Regions from separate parts of the Streptomyces sp. NPDC004435 genome, predicted to be linked through region 2. Evidence: riboswitches for the same ligand, from Rfam matches in the RefSeq annotation. Region 2 holds a riboswitch; the other holds the start of a gene.
What was found. A riboswitch is a leader RNA that binds a small molecule or an ion and turns the genes downstream of it on or off. The one in region 2 is predicted to bind S-adenosylmethionine.
Positions count from the first base shown of each region.

Region 1: it holds a riboswitch for S-adenosylmethionine, as region 2 does, so the genes downstream of both, thrC (threonine synthase) here and ACFYT9_RS10795 (aminotransferase class V-fold PLP-dependent enzyme) in region 2, are expected to answer to the same signal.

Region 1 covers NZ_JBIAMB010000022.1:116,039-120,175, forward strand. The annotation lists gene ACFYT9_RS32120 (hypothetical protein) at 1-327, opposite strand, end outside; gene ACFYT9_RS32125 (glucosyl-3-phosphoglycerate synthase) at 366-1,307, opposite strand; SAM riboswitch class I at 1,429-1,571, shown strand; gene thrC (threonine synthase) at 1,556-2,875, shown strand; gene ACFYT9_RS32135 (MoaD/ThiS family protein) at 2,893-3,171, shown strand; gene ACFYT9_RS32140 (cold-shock protein) at 3,596-3,799, shown strand; gene groL (chaperonin GroEL) at 4,112-4,137, shown strand, end outside.
Region 2 covers NZ_JBIAMB010000005.1:154,609-158,745, forward strand. The annotation lists partial or broken gene ACFYT9_RS10790 (glycerate kinase) at 1-770, shown strand, start outside; gene ACFYT9_RS10795 (aminotransferase class V-fold PLP-dependent enzyme) at 731-2,134, opposite strand; SAM riboswitch class IV at 2,342-2,458, opposite strand; gene trpD (anthranilate phosphoribosyltransferase) at 2,547-3,611, opposite strand; gene ACFYT9_RS10805 (cytochrome bc complex cytochrome b subunit) at 3,740-4,137, opposite strand, start outside.

The sequences.
Region 1 (4,137 bases), on a different contig from region 2:
GACCCGGGCGGTGCTGGAGCCGTAGGCGTCGCCGCCGCCGTCGGTGTCGGACCGGCGCATCACGAAGGTGTCGGCGGTGTCGGAGCCCTCGCCCCTCGTGGCGGCGGCGCACCGGGCGGCCAGGTCGGCGGGGGCCACCGGGCAGACCGTGACGGTGTTGCCGATCGTGCTGAAGTCCCCGTACAGGGACTCCTGGTACCGCTGCCCGAAGGGTTCGACGACGTCCGCGGCGGCCGGTCCGGCCGCCGCCGCGAGCGGGCCCGCGGCGAGCAGGCCCGCCGCGAGCACCCGGGCCACGCGGGAGGGGTGAGATCGTACGAATCGCATAAAAGGGCAATGTATGCAAAGCGTACGATTCTGGGGTGTTACGCCACGCGGCGGTGCGCGTACTCCGTGATCTCGGCCATCGGCGGACGCTCCTCGGTGTCCACCGCGTACGTCCGCGGCTCGAAGCCCGACGCGCCCCGCTCGAACTGGGTCAGCCGGGGGCGGACGAGCTGGCCCCGGGAGAGCCGCAGCTGCGCCGTCCGGTAGATCGCCGCCGCCATCCGGCCCAGCGCCTGCCCGTCCTGATGCCGGTGCTTGCGCACCCCCACGTCCACCTGCGCCAGCGCGTCCAGGCCCACCGTGTGCAGCGCGTCCACCAGGAGCCCCAGCTCCACTCCGTAACCGACCGGGAAGGGCAGCCGTTCGAGCAGCGAGCGCCGCGCCGCGTACTCCCCGCCCAGCGGCTGGACGAAGCCGGCCAGCCGCGGCCAGTGCAGATTGAGCAGCGGGCGGGCCACCAGTTCGGTCACCCGGCCGCCCTGACCAGGGGTGTCACCGAAGGGGCGGTCGTACATGGCCTTGACGAGGTCCACCTCCGGGTCGGTGAGCAGCGGGCCCACGATCCCGGTGACGAAGTCGGCCGAGAAGTCCCGCAGGTCCGCGTCGACGAAGCACACCACGTCCCCGCTGGTCACCATGAGTGACCGCCACAGCACCTCGCCCTTGCCCGGGACCGCCGGGATCCGGGGGAGTATGTCGTCCCGCGCGACCACCCGTGCGCCGGCCGCCGCCGCGACCTCGGCGGTGCGGTCCGTGGAACCCGAGTCGATCACCATCAGCTCGTCCACCAGCGGCACCGCGTCGGTCATCAGCTCGCGCCGGATCACGCTGACGATGTCCCCGACGGTCGCCTCCTCGTTGAGCGCGGGCAGCACCACGCTGACCGACGTCCCCCGTTTGGCGGCGAGCACCCGCTCCAGCGGCCGGTCGGACACGGACCAGGACCGCCGGGTCAGCCAGCGCTCCACTTCTTCCAGCAACGTGATCTCCATCTCGCGGATCGGACGACCGTCTCCACCTTCGAAGCCTTCGGTTACAGTCTTGAACAACGCGGACGCCCGATGCATGTCGGGGTGCCACCCGCGTCTCACAATCGAATACCGCTCATCCAGAGGGGCAGAGGGATACGGCCCGTTGAAGCCCCGGCAACCCTCCAGTCGGTTTGTCTTGCGCCAGCGAGGCCCCCGGCTAGGGAAGGTGCCAAATCCGTCTCGTGGCGAAATGCGCCATGAGGAAGATGAGGAGAAAGGGCCTCCCCTCCATGTCTGTACAGACTGCCGCTCCCGCCACCACCGTCGACCTCGGTCCCGCGTCCGGGCTTTCCTGCCGGGAGTGCGGAGAGGTCTTCGCCCTCGGCCCGATCTTCGCCTGTGAGCTGTGTTTCGGCCCTCTCGAAGTGGCCTACGACCTCCCGGCGAGCGACCCCGAGGAACTGCGCAAGCGGATCGAGGCCGGCCCCGCGAACATCTGGCGGTACGCGCCCCTGCTGCCCGTCCCGGCCGACGTCGCCGAGAAGCCGAACCTGAACCCCGGCTGGACCCCGCTGATCAAGGCCGACAACCTCGCCCGCGAGCTCGGCGTCGCCCCCGGCAAGCTCTTCGTCAAGGACGACTCCGGCAACCCGACCCACTCCTTCAAGGACCGGGTCGTCGCGCAGGCCATCGAGGCCGCCCGCGCCTTCGGCTTCACCACCCTCTCCTGCTCCTCCACCGGCAACCTGGCCGGCGCCGTCGGCGCCGCCGCCGCCCGCGCCGGCTTCCGCTCCTGCGTCTTCATCCCGCACGACCTGGAGCAGGGCAAGGTCGTCATGGCCGGTGTCTACGGCGGTGACCTGGTCGCCATCGAGGGCAACTACGACGACGTCAACCGCTTCTGCTCGGAGCTCATCGGCGACCCGCTCGGCGAGGGCTGGGGCTTCGTCAACGTCAACCTCCGCCCGTACTACGGCGAGGGCTCCAAGACGCTCGCGTACGAGATCTGCGAGCAGCTCGGCTGGGTCATCCCGGACCAGCTCGTCATCCCGATCGCCTCCGGCTCCCAGCTCACCAAGATCGACAAGGGGCTCCAGGAGCTCATCAAGCTGGGCCTGGTCGAGGACAAGCCGTACAAGATCTTCGGCGCCCAGGCCGAGGGCTGCTCGCCGGTCTCCGCCGCCTTCAAGGCCGGGCACGACGTGGTCCGCCCGCAGAAGCCGAACACCATCGCCAAGTCCCTCGCGATCGGCAACCCGGCCGACGGCCCCTACGTCCTCGACATCGCCCGCCGCACCGGCGGCGCCGTGGAGGACGTGAACGACGAGCAGGTCGTGGACGCGATCAAGCTGCTCGCCCGGACCGAGGGCGTCTTCGCGGAGACCGCGGGCGGCGTGACCGTCGGCGTGACGCGCAAGCTCGTCGAGAACGGCGTCATCGACCCGAACCTCACCACCGTCGTCCTCAACACCGGCGACGGCCTCAAGACCCTGGACGCCGTGGCCGACAGCTCTCAGGCGACCGCCACCATCCGCCCGAGCCTGGACGCGTTCCGCGACGCGGGCCTGGCCCACTGAAAGGTCCCGAAGACACCATGGCCGTGAACGTCCGCATCCCCACCATCCTCCGCACCTACACCGGCGGGCAGTCCGAGGTCGCCGCCGAGGGCGCGACCCTCGCCGAGGTCATCGCCGACCTGGAGAAGAACCACACTGGCATCGCCGCCCGCGTCCTGGACGACCAGGGCAAGCTGCGCCGCTTCGTGAACGTCTACGTGAACGACGACGACGTCCGCTTCGAGCAGGGCCTGGAGACCGCCACCCCGGACGGCGCGGGCGTCTCGATCATCCCCGCGGTCGCCGGCGGCTGCTGATCTCCCCGGGCTCGACCCGAGCCCTGCCCGTCCTCACTGAATTGCCCCTTCCGCGAGAGAAAGCGGAGGGGGCAATTCTGCATGGTTGAGCGCGGTAGAGTTGGGGAAGTCCCCTCCGCCGCTCATGCCAGGCGCATATGAGCCCGGCCCGGGACCTGACAAGAATGCGACAACCGGCGGCCGGAAAGCGCGCACACTCTGCCCCTTATGTGCCTTTCGCCCGGCCCGACTTGCCCCGCAATTCAAGTATTTCTTCCGGATTCCCCTTTCCGCTCCGCCGAGAATTCCCGGTGGATTGCCCTGTTGCAGAGGGCAGTTGGACAGATACATTCAGCGGCGGTCGACGCGTTCCGGCGCAGGTTCTGACCCGGGTTCGTGAAGTGCGGATCCGCTCAAGGGCCAGTACGTAATAGGGGAGTTAGGCATGGCTCAGGGCACCGTCAAGTGGTTCAACGCGGAGAAGGGCTACGGCTTCATCGCGGTCGACGGTGGTGCGGATGTTTTCGTCCACTACAGCGCCATCCAGATGGATGGGTACCGCAGCCTCGAAGAGGGCCAGCGAGTCGAGTTCGAGATCTCGCAGGGTCAGAAGGGTCCGCAGGCGGACATGGTCAAGGTGACCGCCTGAGGCGCGGCGCGATCGGCCACCGACGTCTCGTCGTCGAGGGGCCCGCATCCCCCGGGGGATGCGGGCCCCTCACGCGTTCCCGGACACCTGCCGCCGACGGGTCTGATCCTTGAGAGTCGCTTGCACTCGCATGGGTCGAGTGCTAATCATTGGCGTTAGCACTCGGAAGGTGAGAGTGCTACGAGGACCGGGCATGACGAGGCCGCCGGCCGTGTGGGGCAAGGAACCACGCGGAGTGCGGAGGCCGTCCGTCGCGGGCGTCGGCGCGGTCCTGGAGCGTTATCCACCCCATGTCCGGGAGGACCACTTCACATGGCCAAGATCATCGCGTTCGACGA
Region 2 (4,137 bases):
GGTGCGCTCCAGGCCCTCGGCGCCCGGCTCCTGGACTCCGAGGGAGTCGAACTCCCCTCCGGGGGTGCCGCGTTGACCCGGCTGGACCGGATCGACCCGGCCGGGCTCGACCCGCGGCTGGCCGGCACCGAACTGCTCGTGGCCTGCAATCCGTACAACGTGCTCTGCGGCGAGCGGGGCGTGGCCCGGGTCTTCGGCCCGCAGAAGGGCGCGGGTCCGGAGCGGGTCGAGGAGCTGGCGGCGGCCCTGGACCGCTGGGCCGCCCTGCTCGTACGGGACCTCGGCGCGCCCGCCGGACTCGCCACGGCCCCGGGGTCCGGGGCCTCGGGCGGGCTCGGCGCCGGACTCGCCGCGCTCGGCGCCCGGCTGCTCCCCCGCTTCGAGGTGCTGCTCGACCACGTCGACCTGGACGCCCGGCTGGCCCGCGCCGATCTGGTGATCACCGCGGAGGGCGCGCTGGACGGGCAGACCGTGCGGGGCAAGGTCCCGGCCGAGGTGGCGCGCCGGGCCAAGGCCCACGGGGTGCCGGTCCTGGCGCTGGCCGGGACGCTCGGGCAGGGCGCCCACGAGGTGCGGGCGGTCGGGGTCGACGCCTACGGTTCGATCCTGCCCGCGCCGGTGGCGCTGCCCGAAGCACTCGACCGGGGCGGCGAGTTCCTGGCGGACGCGGCCGAGCGGGCGCTGCGGATGGTGCTGGTCGGCACCCGGCTCGCGGCCTGAACCCCGGCGCTCAGCCGCGGTCGGGCACGCAGCGGCCGTCCTCGGTGCGGTACTTCCACTGGGCGCCGTCGCGGACGAGCTCCTTCACGGCGCCGACGAACCGCTCGACGTGCTCGTCCGGCGTGCCGGCGCCGAAGCTGACGCGGATCGCGTTGAGGGACCGCTCGCCGGGGGCGGCCGGCTCCGGGGCGCCGCACTCGCCCGGGTCCTGGGCGTCGGAGCCGAGCAGGGTGCGGACGAGCGGGTGGGCGCAGAAGAGGCCGTCGCGGACGCCGATGCCGTACTCGGCGGAGAGGGCGGCGGCGAAGTGGGAGCTGTTCCAGCCGTCGACGACGAAGGAGATGACGCCGACCCGGGGGGCGTCGTCGCCGAAGAGGGAGAGAACGCGGACCTCGGGGACCTCGGCGAGGCCGGAGCGGACGGTGTCGATGAGGTGCCGCTCGCGGGCGACCAGGGTGTCGAAGCCGGCCTCGGTCAGCGCCTTGCAGGCGGAGGCGATGGAGTAGACGCCGATGACGTTCGGGGAGCCGGCCTCGTGGCGGGCCGCGGTGGTGTGCCACTCGACGTCCACGCCGCCGTCGGCGCGGCGGGCCACGGTGCGGGAGGCGCCGCCGCCGGCCAGGTACGGCTCGGCGGCCCGGAGCCAGTCGGCACGTCCGGCGAGGACGCCGGAGCCGAAGGGCGCGTAGAGCTTGTGCCCGGAGAAGGCGACCCAGTCCACGTCCAGTTCGCGCACGGAGACCGGGTGGTGCGGGGCGAGCTGGGCGGCGTCGAGGACGATCCGGGCGCCGTGCGCGTGGGCGGCGGCGGCCAGTTCGCGGACCGGCCACAGCTCGCCGGTCACGTTGGACGCGCCGGTGACGCAGACGAGGGCGGGACCGTAAGGGTCCCGGTCGGCGAGGGCGCGCTCCAGGGTCTCGACGGCCTGCCCGGGCGTGCGGGGGGCGTTGAGGTAGGTGACCTGGGCGTCGCGCCAGGGCAGCAGGGAGGCGTGGTGCTCGGTCTCGAAGACGAAGACCTGGCAGTCGGCGGGGACCACCTGGGCGAGGAGGTTGAGCGAGTCGGTGGTGGAGCGGGTGAAGACGACCTGGTCGTCCTCGCGGCAGTCGAGGAACTCGGCGACGGTGACGCGGCTCTGCTCGAAGAGGTCGGTGGAGAGCTGGGAGAGGTAGCCGGCGCCGCGGTGGACGCTGCCGTAGTACGGGGCGTAGGCGGCGACGTCGTCCCAGACCCGCTGGAGGGCGGGGGCGCTGGCGGCGTAGTCGAGGGCCGCGTAGGTCACCTCGCCGCCGGTGACGAGCGGGACGGTGACGTCGCGGCCGAGGACGGCCAGCGGGGCGGTGCAGCAGGCGTCGGCGGAGTCGGCGGCGGTGACGTCGGAGGTGGTGACGGCGGCGTTCGGGCGTGCGGACATGGCGGTATCTCCCGGCAGGACAAGGCGAGTGGCGTGAAGGACCCGCGGGCGGCGTCGCCAGGACGCCCGCCGTGTACGGGTGTTGACCTCGACGCGCGGCGAGAAGGGTGCCGTGCGGAGGTGGGAGGAAGGGGCCGGAGGCCCTAACGCATTCGCTTGCTCACGAGACCGCTCCCTCGAGGACCAGGACCCCAGGGATGGCGCAGGGGTCCGCGCTTGCCGAGGACCTTGCTGTCCACGGCCTGGTCTTCACCCGGGGCACCCCGCCACGGACGGAGGGTTGCCGGACAGCCAGCCGGGGCTTGAGGGCTGTCGCTCATGACCTGTTGCCGAACGTATGCCACCGCTCGCGGTCCGCGCAACCCCGTCCGTATTTCGGAACGGGTGTCTCGCGGACCGCGCGGCGGGGCCGTCACGCGTTGCTGGCGGTGATCCAGCGGTCGAGGGCCGTGCGGGCGGCGCCAGAGTCGATGGACTCGGCGGCCCGTGCCATGCCGGCCCGCAGCTGCTCCGCGAGGGTGCCCTCGCCGGGCTCCAGCGCGGTGAGCGCCGCCGCCGCGTTGAGCAGCACCGCGTCCCGTACCGGCCCGGTCTCGCCGGCGAGGAGGCGGCGGGCGACGTCGGCGTTGTACGAGGCGTCGGCGCCGCGCAGGGCCTCCAGGGGCGCGTAGTCGAGGCCGACGTCCTTCGGGTCGAAGACCTCCTCGCGCACCGAGCCGTCCCGGACCACCCAGACCCGGGAGGTGCCGGTGATGGTCAGCTCGTCGAGGCCGTCGTCGCCGCGGAAGACCAGCGCCGAGTTGCCGCGCTCGGCGAAGACGCCGGCGACGATCGGCGCCATCCGGGGGTCGGCGACGCCGACGGCCTGGGCCTTGACCCGGGCCGGGTTGGTGAGCGGGCCGAGCACGTTGAAGGTGGTGCGGATGCCGAGCTGGCCGCGGGCGGCGGCGACGTGCCGCAGCGAGGGGTGGAAGCGCACCGCGAAGCAGATGGTGATGCCGGCTTCCTCGGCGACCTCGGCGACCCGCTGCGGGGTGAGGCCGAGGTTGATGCCGAGCTTCTCCAGGACGTCGGAGGAGCCGGAGGCGGAGGACGCGGCCCGGTTGCCGTGCTTGACGACCTTGGTGCCGGTGCCGGCGACGACGATGGAGGCCATCGTGGAGATGTTGACGGTCTTGGCGCCGTCGCCGCCGGTGCCGACGATGTCGACGGCCGGTCCCGCCACCTCGATGGTGTTGGCGTGCGCGTACATGGTCCGGACGAGTCCGCTGATCTCCTCGACGGTCTCGCCCTTGGCCCGGAGCGCCACCATGAAGCCGGCGATCTGGGCGTCGGTCGCCTCGCCGCTCATGATGAGGTCCATCGCCCAGGCGGTGTCGTCGGCGGAGAGGTCCTTCCCCTCCAGGAGGCCGTTCAGGAGGACGGGCCAGGAGCGGCCCGCCGTGGTCGGTCCTCCAGCGGGGGTCACAGCGCTCATGGCAGCTCCTGATGATCGTGCGTCGGATACGGGGTCCAGCCTATCGATCCACGGGTACGGCAAAGAGCCCCGTCCATCGAATGGACGGGGCTCTCGCCGTGGCGACCTGCTCAGGAGGTCAGGAGGTCTCAGTGGTGGCCGTGGCCGCTCTGGATCTCCTTGTACTCGTCGAGCGTGGGCTTGGCGATCTGGTTGTCGTCGCCGTAGTAGCCCTTGTTGAGCTTGACCCGGAGCTTCTCGACCGCGCCGATCTTCCGCTCCACGCCGTTCTCGTCGACGGCCGGCGGCAGCTCGGCGGGCTGGTACTGCTCGTGCGCGGTGAGCTTGTACAGCTCGCCCTGGCTGAGCGGCTCGTGGATCTCGACGAACTCACCGTGCGGCAGGCGCTTGATGATGCCGGACTCGCGCCCGTGCAGCACCTTGTCCTTGTCCCGGCGCTGGAGGCCGAGGCAGATCCGCTTGGTGACGATGAACGCGATGACCGGGCCGACGAAGAAGAAGATCCGCACGAACCAGGTGATCGAGT